Linked DNA regions of Tolumonas auensis DSM 9187. The protein of the gene in region 1 interacts with the protein of each later gene in a pairwise test. Links are inferred from orthologs where the notes say so. Each region holds a gene or a part of one and is shown on either strand. Other genes may lie near its edges.

Region 1 (8,221 bases):
ATTTCGCCCGTTACTGCTGCCCGGATTACGAACAAGGCATGCTGGATACCGATCGTGCTAACCACTGGTTGCCGGTAGATCAATATATCGGTGGTATCGAACACGCCTGTATGCACCTGCTGTATGCGCGTTTCTTCCACAAACTGCTGCGTGACTCCGGCATGGTGAAGAGCGATGAACCGTTCACTCGCCTGCTGTGTCAGGGCATGGTGCTGGCTGATGCCTTCTACTACACCGAACACGGTGCCCGCGTCTGGGTCAGCCCGACCGATGTCAAAGTAGAGCGTGACGAAAAAGGCCGTATCATCAAAGCAGTGGATAATGAAGGCCGTGAAGTGATCCACGCCGGCATGACCAAGATGTCGAAATCGAAGAACAACGGTATCGACCCGCAACTGATGGTGGAACGTTACGGTGCCGACACCGTACGTCTGTTCATGATGTTTGCCTCACCAGCCGATATGACGCTGGAATGGCAGGAATCAGGTGTCGATGGTGCACAACGTTTCCTGAAACGTCTGTGGAAAGCGGTGGCCGAACATACTGCGAAAGGTGCCGCACCAGAACTGGACGTGGCGAGCCTGAGCAATGAGCAGAAAACACTGCGCCGTGAACTGCATAAGACCATTGCCAAGTTCAGCGATGACATTGGTCGTCGTCAGACCTTCAACACCGCCATTGCTGCTGTAATGGAGCTGATGAACCGTGTCGCGAAAGCACCACAAGAGTCAGACCAGGATCGCGCACTGGTACAGGAAGTGCTGACCAACGTCGTACTGATGCTCTATCCAATCACCCCGCATGTCTGCTTCCATCTGTGGCAGGCGCTGGGTAATGCGGATATCGATCAGGCCGCCTGGCCGGTAGCCGATGCCGCCGCGATGGTGGAAGACGAAAAACTGGTGGTGGTACAGGTCAATGGTAAAGTGCGCGGTAAGCTGACCGTGGCTGCCGATGCCACCCAGGAACAGGTACAGGCACTGGCGATGCAGGATCACACTGTGGCGAAGTTCACTGCTGATCTGACCGTGCGTAAAGTGATCTATGTCCCGGGCAAACTGCTCAATATCGTGGTTGGCTAATCTATGAAACGACTGGTTTGTGGTGTGATGATACTGGTGAGCCTCGTGCTCACCGGTTGTGGTTTTCATATGCGGGGCAGTATGGATGAAAAATTACTGCCATCGCAGCTGAAAGCGATCCATGTGGAAGGTGATGACCGCAGCGATATCTATCGCCTGGTCACCACACGTCTGCGTCATTCCGGTGTAAAGCTGGTTGACAGCAGCGACGAGGTTCCGGTGCTGAATCTGGGTAATATCAGTGTCAGTAACAGTGCTGCCTCGCTGGATAACCGCAGCCAGGTCGTGGAATATGTGATGCTGTTTAATACCGATTACAGCATCACCCTGCCGCATAAACCACTGCAGAAATTCAGTGCCCGCTTCAGCCGGGTGTTCCTGAACAAATCCTCACAGGCGCTGGCCTCTTCCCGCGAACAGGCACAACTGCGCAATGAGATGGAAGTTCAGACCGCAGATCTGATCCTGATCCAGCTCAGCCGTGTCGTCTTCTGATGCGGGTCTTCAGCGAACAATTAGCTGAACAGTTACAAGCAGGCCTTCGTGCCTGCTATCTTATTTTTGGCGACGAACCATTACAGAAAATGGAAGCGTTGCAGCAAATCCGTCATGTCGCCCGGGAACAGGGTTTTACCGATGTTTACCGCTTCAGCGCCAGCGAAGAACCGCTGCCATGGGATCATATTCATGCCTGCAGTCAAAGTCTGAGTCTGTTTTCCAGCCGGCAAATTATTGAGATCGAGCTGGGTGACAAACTGCCAAAAGAGTGGGCAGAACGGATCAGCGAATTACAGCAGCAACTGCACCCGGATCTGCTGCTGATTATTCTTGGCCCGCGACTGAACAGCAGTCAGAGCAAAAGCGGCTGGTTCACGACACTGGATAAACAAGGGATTTATATCCCGGTCGCCTTGCCGGATGCCCGCTATTTCCCGCGCTGGATGAAACTGCGCAGCCAGCAGAATGGCTTACGTATCGACAATGATGGCATTACCTTTCTGTGTCATGCCTTCGAAGGTAACTTGCTGGCAGCCGCCCAAGAGCTGGAAAAACTCGCGCTGCTGGCACTCCCCCAGCCACTGACCGTGGCGGTATTGCAGCACAACATCACCCGGCACAATGTCTTTGACCCCTTCAAATGGCTGGATACCTTGCTGGAAGGTAAGAGTCAGCGCGCCCTGCGCATGCTGGCACAGCTGCGGGATGAAGGGGTTGAACCCGGTATGCTGACCTGGGCGCTGGCCAAAGATCTGGAGCTGCTCTGGTCATTACGCCTGGCACAGGATGCCCGCCAACCACTCACCTCGTTACTGCAGGCGGCCAAAATATGGCCAAGCCGGCAAACGCTGGTACAGCAGGCCATGCAACGCCTGCCGGCGGACCAGTTACGCGACATGTTACGGATGATGAGCGAACTGGATCGCAGTAACCGCACCTTCGACAGTGCCACAGCCTGGCAATGGCTGCAGACCCTTTCACTGGCATTTCGCGGCAGCACTTCATTACGTTTTACCTTACCGGTACAACTCTGAAAAAGCGAATGCTGATCCCGCACAGCTGCATGCTATAATCGCGCGCTCATTAACCGGAGGAACATCTTCTTGCAAGGTAAACAACTACAAGACTTCGTCGTAGACAAGCTCGACGACATGAAAGCCAGCGATATTATGGTGCTGGACGTACACGGCATTTCGGACATTACCGACTGCATGATCATCTGTACCGGTAACTCTAACCGCCATGTACGCTCAATCGCTGAAAACCTTGCCGAAGAAATTCGTCATGCCGGCATGATGCCGTTTGGTGTGGATAACAACAGTGACGGCGAATGGGTAATGGTCGATTTGGGTGAAGTGATGGTGCATGTCATGCAAAACGATGCACGCCATCTCTATCAGCTGGAAAAACTGTGGAACCGTAATAGCAAGGCTGCCTGATCGATGAAGATCCAGCTTATTGCCGTTGGCACCAAAATGCCTGACTGGGTAACCACCGGCTTTAATGAATACCAGCGACGTTTCCCGAAGGATATGCCGCTGGAGCTGCTCGAAATTCCTGCCGGTAAACGCGGGAAGAACGCGGATATTGCCCGGATACTGGAAAAAGAGGGTGAACAGGCACTGGCCGCAGTAGGTAAATCAAGCCGCATTGTGACACTCGATCTGCCCGGAAAAAACTGGACCACGCCACAGCTGGCACAGCAACTGGAAAGCTGGAAACAGGATGGCCGTGATGTCGCTTTGTTAATCGGTGGCCCGGAAGGTCTGTCGCCGGCCTGTAAAGCCGCAGCGGAACAGAGCTGGTGTTTATCCGCGCTCACCATGCCGCATCCGCTGGTTCGTATTGTGGTCGCAGAAAGCCTCTATCGTGCATGGAGTCTGACCACCAACCATCCTTATCATCGCGAATAACTCATGACCCGGATTGCCTTTAAGAACAAAGCGCAGGAAAGTGCACTGTTTGCACGACGGGTATGGTTTTCTGTATTCGTCATTGCGCTGATGATCTCGATGCTGCTTGGCAACCTCTATTATTTACAGGTAGAGCAGTATCAGAATTATCAGACCCGTTCCAACAGCAACCGGATCAAAGTGATCCCCAGTGCTCCGCCGCGCGGTTTGATCTTCGATCGCAACGGCGTATTACTGGCGGAGAACCAGCCGGAGTTCAGTCTGGAACTGATCCCGGAACAAACGACCAATCTGAAACAGACCGTGCAGGAACTGACCGATCTGCTGGGACTGGATCCTGAGAATATCCCGCGGATCCTGGCTGAAGCGCGGCATAACCGGAAATTTAATCCGGTCACCGTGGCAGAACAGCTTAACGAAGAGCAGGTCGCGATCTTCTCTGTCAATCAGTACCGTTTTCCCGGCAGCAGCATTGAAGCCTACCTGAAACGGCACTATCCGTATGCCGATGTACTGACACATGCCCTGGGTTATGTTGCCCGGATCAATACCAAAGATCTGCAACGGCTGGATAAAGACGGCAAATTGCCCAACTATGCCGCGACCCACGATATCGGTAAGCAAGGTGTCGAAAAATACTATGAAGATCAATTACATGGTCAGGCAGGTTATCAGGAAGTCGAGGTCAATAATAAAGGCCGGGTGTTACGTACGCTGAAATTCCAGCCACCGCAGGCCGGACAGGATCTCTACCTCGGTATTGATATCAAGCTGCAGAAACGCGCTTACGAACTCATGCAGGGCCGCAAGGGCGGTATCGTCATGATGGATCCGCGTGACGGTTCGATACTGGCGTTTGTCTCCGCCCCCAGCTACGACCCGAATATCTTCGTCCGTGGTGTCACGGGCAAAGAGTATGCCGCATTACTGAAAGATCCGGACCGTCCGTTGATCAACCGGATTTCACAGGGCGGCTATGCGCCCGCTTCAACCGTTAAGCCTCTGCTGGCCATTATGGGCCTGAATGAAGGCGCGATTACCCCTTATTATCGCTACTTCGGTGGCGCGACGTTCCAGATCCCGGGGACCGCACGCAAGTTCCGTGACTGGCGCCGTGGCGGACATGGCTGGCTGGACGTATACCGCGCGATTGAAGTCTCTGCGGATACCTATTTCTACGATCTGGCGTACCGCGTGGGGATCGACAAGATCAATGAATACATGACCCGCTTTGGTTTCGGCAATTATTCCGGTCTGGATGTTTTTGAAGAAAGCACCGGCATCATGCCATCCCGGGAATGGAAGCAGAAGCGGCACCGCCAACCCTGGTTCCAGGGTGATACGATTTCCGTGGGCATCGGTCAGGGTTACTGGACCTCAACCCTGATCCAGCTGGCGCGGGCACACAGTATTCTGACACAGCATGGCCGGATCATTACGCCGCATATTGGTATGGCGTTTGGCAATGGCGACAAACAACAGCGGATCATCCCCGCCGAACAGGAACCGATTCAGGTAAAAGATGACAGTTACTGGGGTGTCGCACTGGAAGGGATGTATCTGGTTAATAACGGACCGGAAGGCTCCGGTCGTCATGCCTTTGCCGGTACACCGTATAAAGCAGCCGGTAAATCAGGCACGGCACAGGTCGTGGGGATGAAAGAAAACCAGCGTTATGATGCCAAAAAACTGAAAGCAGAACACCGGGATAACGCATTGTTCGTCAGTTTTGCACCGTATGATAACCCCACCGTGGTTTGTGCCATTATTCTGGAAAATGCCGGTGGTGGTGGCAAAAATGCAGCACCGATTGCCCGCGCCATGATGGACGCTTACCTGCTTGGCAAATATGACGATGGCATCAAAGATGATGAGGCGACGGCACATTGAACGAAGAAAATAATAAATATCAGCTGTGGCAGAAGATCCATGTCGATCTGCCATTGCTGTTTGCCATCATCGCCCTAATTGCCTTCAGTATGGTGGTGCTTTATTCCGCCTCCGGTCAGCATCCGGATATGCTGTTCAATAAGCTGGTACATACCGCACTGGCATTCACCGTCATGCTGGTAATGGCGCAGTTTTCACCGGCATTCTATGCCCGCTGGGCCCCGCCGGCATTTCTGGCCTGTATCGTTTTATTGCTCTGCGTGATGATCTTCGGTCATGTCGGCAAAGGTGCTCAGCGCTGGCTGGATCTCGGCTTCATCAAGTTTCAGCCGTCTGAATTTCTGAAAATCGTGATGCCGATGACCGTTGCTGCCTACATGGATCGGCATCCGCTGCCGCCACGGCTGGCACATGTCAGCATTGCACTGGCGCTGGTGCTGATCCCGACATTACTGATCGCGGAACAGCCGGATCTCGGTACCGCGATCCTGGTGGCGGTATCCGGCATCTTTGTCATTTTTCTGGGCGGGATTAACTGGTGGCTGATCATCAGCGCCGGCGTGTTGCTGTGCGCCTTTATGCCGGTGATGTGGTTTTTCCTGATGCATGATTATCAGCGCCAGCGGGTACTGACCTTCCTGAATCCGGAAAGCGACCCGCTGGGTACCGGTTACCATATTATTCAATCCAAGATTGCGATTGGTTCCGGCGGTCTGTTTGGTAAAGGCTGGCTGAATGGTACGCAGTCGCAGCTCGATTTTTTACCGGAACGGCATACTGACTTTATCTTTGCCGTCATCGGCGAAGAGTTTGGCCTGATGGGCTTTATCGTGCTGATGGTGCTGTATCTGCTGATCCTGTACCGCTGCCTGCATATCAGTCTGCAGGCGCAGAATTGTTTCGACCGTTTGCTCGGCGGTGCGTTGTCCCTGACCTTTTTCTTTTATGTCTTTATCAATATCGGGATGGTCAGTGGCATCCTGCCGGTGGTGGGTGTTCCCCTGCCACTGGTCAGTTATGGCGGAACCGCTATGATAACGCTGTGTGCCGGTTTTGGTATTCTGATGTCGATCCATACCCATCGCCGACTTTTAGCCTGAGCAGGAATAATATGAAACGTTTACTCGCACTGGGACTTTCTCTCTTTATGGCTGCGGACGCCGCGGCAGCAACATTACGTCCGCAGGATCTTGCCCGGATGCAGGAACTCAGCCAGCAGACCGGCGTACCGATGTCACAGATTTCCCGCGCCACCGGACTGGCGGATTTTCGTCAAGCCGTGCTGGATGCGTATAAACGTCCGGCAGAAAGCAAACCCTGGTATGAATACGAAGCGCTGTTTCTGACAGAAAAACGGATCCGGCAAGGGGTTGATTTCTGGCGTACCCACGCGGCGGATCTGGCCCGTGCCGAGCGAACCTTCAACGTGCCGGCCAGTGTGATTGTGGCCATCATCGGTGTGGAAACCTTCTACGGCGGCAATATGGGCAAACATCCGGTGCTTGATTCGCTGTATACGCTGGCGTTCTATCATCCAACGCGCACCGAGTTTTTCAGCAAGGAATTCGTCAACTATATCCGGCTGGGCAATCAGCAGGGCTGGGATCTGAAAGCCCGGCAGGGTTCCTATGCCGGTGCCATGGGAATGGGTCAGTTTATGCCGTCCAGTTACCTCACCTATGCCGTTGATTTTGATGGTGATGGTCATAAAGACCTGTTCAGCAACCCGACCGATGCCATTGGCAGTGTGGCCAACTATTTCCATAAACACGGCTGGAAAATGGGTGATGCGGTGGTGGAAGCAGCTCAGCTGACCCGGCCAACCGCAGCCGGTAAAGTTCAGGATCGGGTCGAACTGAAACAGCGCTGGCAGGAACTGCAGAATGCCGGTGTCCGGGTGAAGACGCCACTGCAAGCAGATACACCGGTCACATTACTGCAATATGCACAACCGGACTATTCTGAATACTGGGTCGCGCGTCAGAATTTTTATGTCATTACCCGCTATAATAAAAGTCCGCTGTATGCCATGGCGGTTCATAACCTGAGTCAGCAGATCGCGAAACAATACTATGGTCGTTAAACCGTATAACTTTGTTGCTTGTTTTCTCTCGTTACTCTTGCTGGCTGCCTGCAGCAGTCAGCAACCATCCACACCCTCCACGCCGGTTAAACCGAAAAAACCACTGATCGATGTCAATGGAGCCGTTCCCCGTTTCGAACCGCCCAGCCGGATTGGCAACAAAGACTATGAAGTGTTCGGTCAGCCCTACAAGGTGTGGAATGGTATTCAGCAATACTCCACCGAAGGCACCGCCTCGTGGTATGGCCCGGGATTTCATGGTAAATACACCTCGAATGGCGAGCTGTATAATCAGGAAGATATCTCCGCCGCACACAAGAATTTACCGTTACCCAGTTATCTGCGGGTCACCAATCTGGAAAATGGCCGCCGGCTGATTGTCCGGGTGAATGATCGGGGGCCGTTCCATGGTGATCGTATTCTCGATCTGTCACACGGTGCCGCCTCCCGCCTGGGGATCATCGGTTCCGGTACTGCCCGGGTGAATGTTGAACTGATCCATCCGCCCCGGCCGGCCAACGCCGACCAACTGATTGCGCAGCATCAATCCCGCACGATCCAGCTGCTGGCAACCAACAATTTAAAGCAAGCCAGACAGGTGGCTTCCGATGTCGAGCACCGCTATGGCGTTCCGCCCCGTCTGGTTACCGTCAACAACATGTATAAATTACATGTGGGGCCATTGGAAAAACCGCAGGCAGAACAACTATTATCTAAGCTAAAGGGATCCGGTTTCGGCGGGGCTTTTTTTCTTA
Region 2 (5,830 bases), 240 kb from region 1 along the record:
CCACCACTGATATCCGTTCCGCCACCACCGCATGCGGTTAACAATGTGCCAGCAACCAACAAAGCAAACATATTTTTACGATAATTCATATTTATTTCCCTGACTAATGTCTTTATCCGAGCTCTTTACATACTCAAACATTATTAACCAAAATCAGGGAAAAGCAATTGAGACCTACGATCCACATGGATCAGGTCTCAATTTCTTAAAAAAGATTAAAAAACACTCAAAAAATATCATCCGTACCCGTATCTCCACCGGCTGGCGTCGGAGATTCCGGAGTCTGGGTTTGTGATGGTCCTCTTGCATCGCCGTCATCAAACAAAACGCTTTCCTGCTGACTGACTGCAGTTGGTTCACTACCCTTCTCAAAAAACTCTTCCCGGCTACCAGGCGAAGATCCCGACATAGCTAACCCGGAATAGTTATTAACTTTAACTGTCACCACATCATCCGGCTGAGCAAAAGCGCGATCAGGCGTTCCGCGTAACGCTACCTTCATGTAATCAATCCAGATAGGTTGAGCGGCACTGGCTCCATATTCATTACCTGCGATACTCCGGCCAAGAGCCCTGCGGTGGTCATCAAAACCAACCCATGCTGTAGCAACCACGTTAGGGGTAAAACCACTGAACCAGGCATCTTTGGCTTCATTGGTCGTACCAGTTTTACCTGCCAGATCGGTACGTTTAAGCTCTTTAGCCGCCCGCCAGCCTGTCCCCGTCCATCCACCAAGGCCCCGATCAGCGCCACCATATATCGCTGAATGTAATGCTTCCGTTATCAGGAAAGCATTCGCACCAGTGATGATCCGCGGGGCCTGTTTGGCAGAGGTAACCGGATCGATCGGACACTGACTATGCCAGTCGCCTAATTCATCATTGTAGGCGTTAACACTGTCTAAACCTGTTTCGGCTAATTTGCCACACCCTGCACAGGCAATCTGAGGTAAAGCTTCATAAACTACGCGCCCGGAAGCATCTTCAATACGATCAATGAAATAAGGTGTTACCTTAAACCCGCCATTCGCAAAAGCAGCATAGCCGGTAACCAATTCCAGAGGCGTAAACTCTGCCGTCCCCAAAGATATTGATTCATTCCGTTGCAGGCTACTCTCAGGGAAACCGAATAAACGCAGGTGATTCAAGACATTATCAATACCCACACTGCGCAATAACCGGACAGTGACTACGTTTTTAGACCGAGCGAGAGCTTCCCGCAGAGAAATCGGGCCATCATACTGCGGCGGGGAGTTTTTAGGGCTCCAGCCTGAAGTGCCACCATCCCATTGGGTAATGGGTGCATCATTGATGATCGAGGATAATGTGAATCCATTTGCCAGCGCGGAAGAGTAAATAAATGGTTTGATGTTTGAACCAATCTGTCTCCGGGCCTGATCTACACGGTTAAATTTGCTGATTTCAAAGCTGAAACCACCAACTAACGCCTGAATGGCTCCGTTTTTCGGATTTAACGCAACAAATGCCGCATTTGCATCAGGAATTTGCGCCAACCGGAGTTGATCACTATTTTCATCCTGCCACACCCAGATCAAATCGCCAGTCTGCAGAATATCGGCAGCCTTCCGGGGAGTAACACCTTGCCGTTCATCACTGATAAACGGGCGAGCCCATTTCAAGCCATTCCATGAAATAGTGGCATCAAGCCCGCCTTTAATAATGACAGTAACATCCTTACTGTTTACCGCCGTCACAATGGCTGGCTCAAATGGTTCATAGCTAGGTAAATCAGAAAGATAATTACTGATTTGTTCAATATTCCAGGCCGCACCTTTAGTCCAAAGGTGTTTTTCAGCCCCCCGATAACCGTGACGGATATCGTAATCGAGCAGCCCTTTAAATACGGCTGAATGAGCTGCTTGCTGCTGGGCTGAACTTATCGTGGTATAAACCTGATAGCCTTTGCTATATGACTCCTCGCCATAGGTATCCAGCATAAACTTTCTGACCATCTCTGCCAGATAAGGCGCATCAAGGCCCACATTCGTACCGTGATATCGTGTGACTATCGGCTCTTTTACTGCTTGCTGATATTCATCCTGATTTATCATGCCAAGCTGCAACATTCTGGATAAAACCAGATTTCGTCGGGCTAACGCCCGTTGTGGTGAGCGAATAGGATTCAGCATTGACGGCGCTTTAGGTAAACCGGCAATAACAGCAATTTCACCTAGTGTGAGTTGGTCTACCGTTTTCCCGTAATAGACTTGAGCTGCCGCGCCAACACCGTAAGAACGGTATCCGAGAGGAATTTTATTCAGATAAAGAGCAAGAATTTCGCCCTTTGTTAATTCTCTTTCGATACGCCAGGCCAGAAAAACTTCCTTAACTTTTCGCGAAAGTGTTTTTTCCCGGCTTAAGAAAAAGTTACGGGCGACCTGCTGCGTAATCGTGCTGGCCCCCTGGCGCATTTGACCAGAAACAGCCCAGACAACACCAGCACGGGCAATACCAATCAAATCAATCCCGGGATGCTCGTAGAAACGGGAGTCTTCAATGGCCAGAAATGCCTGCTGCATTTGTTGCGGGATCTGTTCCAGCTGCAAAGGAATTCGCTTTACATTGCCGAACTCAGACATCAATTCGCCATCAGCGCTATAGACTCTGAGCGGTGTTTCCCAAGTGGTATCTTTTAACGTAGATACATCAGGTAATCCTTTCTCTAAATGAAAGTAAAAAGCAGCGACAGCAGCGATTCCAATTGAGGATAATAAGAGCACTAACCACAATAATCGCTTTAACCATTTCAACATAACCGGAGCATCCACAATCCAAGACCCTATGGGCGTGCAGTATATAGTGTTATCTGCTTCAAATTCGAGAGAATTGAAGGACACATTCGTATCGCAAAAAACTGGCCATACGGCTATAGTTAGTTTTACGTTTGGCGCATCGCGTCTATTTTAACAATATAAGCATGGATGCCTCTATGGTCATGTTTCTAAAAAAGAGCACGAATACTCCCATGTTAGGAGTTGATTTCGGTAGCAGCACAATTAAGGCTGTTGCTGTGTCAGGTGATGCCGAGAATTTTTCCATTGATGCCTGGGCCGAAATAGCAACCCCCAAAGGTGCCATAAGGGACTTCCAATTGCAGGATGTCGACAAGGTTTCTCAGACATTTAAACAATTATTAAGGATGTTGCCCGGTAAATACAAATACGCAGCTACTGCCGTGAATGGATCAAGCGTCATTACCAAGATCACACAGGTAGCCAGCAACATAAACCAGACTGACTTTGAAAATATCGTCATGATGGAAGCAGAGCAACTGATTCCCTTCCCTCTTGACGAAGTAAGTCTCGACTTTGAAGTCTTAGGACCAAACACTACAGACCCGTCCCGCAATGATGTACTCATATGCGCGGCACGTTCCCAGTCAATTGCCAGTGCAATCAGCGTATTTAATGATTGTGATCAGACCGTCAAGGTCGTCGACGTTGGAATGCACGCGCTGACCCGTGCTGTGGTTTCAATGGAAAAATCATTACAAACAACAGATGCCAACAAATACTGTGCTGTAGTTGATATCGGCGAATTATCTCTGAGCTTTGGAATTATATTCCAGGGCGAATTGATCTACTCTCGTTTGCAGGATTTCGGTGGCGCAAGTCTCACCCGCTCCCTGGCTACATTCTATAACTTACCACCGGAAGAAGCTGAAAACGTGAAGCTGAAAGGCGCACTGTCTTCCTATACCGATATTGATGTTATCAACTCTTATATCAACCAGCTCACTCAGCACATAAAAAGAAATATTCAATTATTTTGCAGCTCCTCCGGTCACCGGACTGTGGACGTTTTAGTACTGTCAGGCGGCGGCAGTTTGATACCGGGTTTACGCCAGCAATTAGCACTACAACTGGAAATGGATGTCAGACATCCGGATCCTGTTCTGTTATATAACCAGCATAAGCTGGCAGATAATTTTGGCCATGGCGCTAAATATATGACTGCGCTCGGATTAGCTTTAAGGAGTTTTACACCATGTCAAATATAAATCTCCTGCCGTGGCGCGAATCTGCCAAAGAGCGCCAGAAACAAGCGTTCTTCATTCTGATTGGTGTAAGTTGCGCTGTTGCTGCTGCCGGTGTATTTGCGGTTAACCAGTATTTTAATCATCAAATTAGTGCTCAGAATCAACGGAATCAGTTCCTGCAACACGAAATAGCCATACTCGATACTGAGATTGGTCAGATAAATGAGATAAAGGCGCAGAAGCAATCGCTGGTAAACAGAATGAAGCTGATTGATACATTGCAACAAAGCCGTAACGTATCTGTCAGATTATTCAATGATCTGCCTGTTGTTGTGTCGAATGGTGTTTATTTGCAATCGCTCAATTTTAGTCCGTTAGGAATCGACGTAGTAGGAAAAGCTGAAGCGTATAACCGTGTGGCAAGTACGATGCGTTTGATTGATGGAAGTGGCTGGTTAGGACAAACCACAATCAACTCTATTTTTGCCAATGACACCACGCTCATGAAATTGAGTGAATTTTCAATGCGATTCTCAGTATTGAACAATAATAAGTCTAATCCCGCTCCGAAACAGTAAGAGCATAGGGGGCGTAAATGAATATTCAAGAATTAAATGATTTAGACATTAATGATGTTGCATCGTGGCCGGCACTTGCGAAAGGTATTTTAATTGCCTTTATTTGTGCTTTGATTGGCGGGGCTGGTTACTATGCACTTATTGCTGACTCCATAAAGAAACTTGATCAAACCAGACAGCAAGAAGTTGAACTCAAGAGTCAGTTTGAAGTCAGAGCAGCGCAGGCCAGTAGTTTAAATGCCTATCGTCAGCAAATGATTCAACTAGAGGAAATGCTCAAAACCCAGTTAAAACAACTACCGGATAAAACCGAAATCGCGGGGCTTCTTGATGACATCAGCTATATAGCTACTAATAATGGGCTCAAATTGCTGCGCATCAACTGGGAACCTGAGATTAGAAAGGAGTTTTATACTGAACTTCCAATGAGAATAGATATATCAGGCCAATATAGTCAACTTGGACAGTTCTCTGCGGATATTGCGGCATTACCAAGAATAGTCTTGCTCGGTAGTTTCACTGTAAATAAAGATGCCGGAACTGCTGGAGCTAAAGAGGGCAAAGAAGGAAAAGCGAATAACATTATTATGTCTGTTCAGGCTAAAACCTACCGTATTGACCCTAATCAAAAACAAACCAAAACTAAGGGAACGGTGAAGAAATGAAATACAAAATACTGATCCTTTTTCTAAGTACGGTTATGATTTCAGGTTGTGAGCAAAACTCTGATCTGCAGACCTATGTCGCTCAGGTAAAAGCCCGACCAGCGCAGCCAATAGATCCACTGCCAACGATTACGCCTTATGAGCCAATGGCGTTTATTGCTCAGGAATCTCGGAATCCTTTTATTGATCCGCAACCTGAGCAGGGGCAACTATTTAGCAAAACAAAAGTAAAATGTATTCAACCCGATATCACCAGACCGAAAGAAGAATTAGAGCAATACTCTCTGGACAATCTGATGATGAAAGGAACACTTTCAGATGATCGGGGATTATGGGGGCTGGTACTGGCACCCGGAGGTATCGTATATCGCATTACTGCGGATCAATACATAGGTTTAAACCATGGCAAGATCACAAAAGTAACTAAAAACGATATAGAGGTAGTCGAGATGATACCGGACGGTAGTGGTTGCTGGAATAATAGAACAACTACACTGACGCTTAATACGTCCACTACTAACGCCAACAAAAAACAGGGATGAGTCATGCGTACTAACAGACTATTTAACTCAGGATTATATACGGCGG

Evidence for each region. Proteins that work in one complex are often made in the same cells at the same time.
Region 2: the proteins of mrdA (region 1) and TOLA_RS13330 interact in binary tests that used the Escherichia coli proteins (3 or more experiments, as listed by UniProt). The link is inferred for Tolumonas auensis DSM 9187 from one-to-one orthologs.

The regions. Positions count from the first base shown.
Region 1 is NC_012691.1:3,103,400-3,111,620, forward strand. What follows is about bases 3,051-5,939. They hold mrdA (penicillin-binding protein 2), read left to right. Parts: upstream 3,051-3,496; coding sequence 3,497-5,383; downstream 5,384-5,939. Other genes in these bases: rlmH (23S rRNA (pseudouridine(1915)-N(3))-methyltransferase RlmH), read left to right, coding at 3,051-3,493; rodA (rod shape-determining protein RodA), read left to right, coding at 5,380-5,939. Also shown: leuS (leucine--tRNA ligase), read left to right, coding at 1-1,082; TOLA_RS14475 (LPS-assembly lipoprotein LptE), read left to right, coding at 1,086-1,577; holA (DNA polymerase III subunit delta), read left to right, coding at 1,577-2,614; rsfS (ribosome silencing factor), read left to right, coding at 2,684-3,019; more of rlmH, read left to right, coding at 3,023-3,050; more of rodA, read left to right, coding at 5,940-6,483; mltB (lytic murein transglycosylase B), read left to right, coding at 6,495-7,466; TOLA_RS14510 (septal ring lytic transglycosylase RlpA family protein), read left to right, coding at 7,456-8,221. UniProt on the Escherichia coli protein: Catalyzes cross-linking of the peptidoglycan cell wall. Responsible for the determination of the rod shape of the cell. Is probably required for lateral peptidoglycan synthesis and maintenance of the correct diameter during lateral and centripetal growth.
Region 2 is NC_012691.1:2,864,292-2,870,121, forward strand. The notes cover bases 1-3,165. They hold TOLA_RS13330 (penicillin-binding protein 1A), read right to left. Parts: upstream 2,774-3,165; coding sequence 227-2,773; downstream 1-226. Other genes in these bases: TOLA_RS13325 (Ig-like domain-containing protein), read right to left, coding at 1-89; pilM (type IV pilus assembly protein PilM), read left to right, coding at 2,986-3,165. In the rest of the region: more of pilM, read left to right, coding at 3,166-4,020; TOLA_RS13340 (PilN domain-containing protein), read left to right, coding at 4,008-4,577; TOLA_RS13345 (type IV pilus inner membrane component PilO), read left to right, coding at 4,595-5,242; TOLA_RS13350 (pilus assembly protein PilP), read left to right, coding at 5,239-5,784; TOLA_RS13355 (type IV pilus secretin PilQ), read left to right, coding at 5,788-5,830. UniProt on the Escherichia coli protein: Cell wall formation. Synthesis of cross-linked peptidoglycan from the lipid intermediates.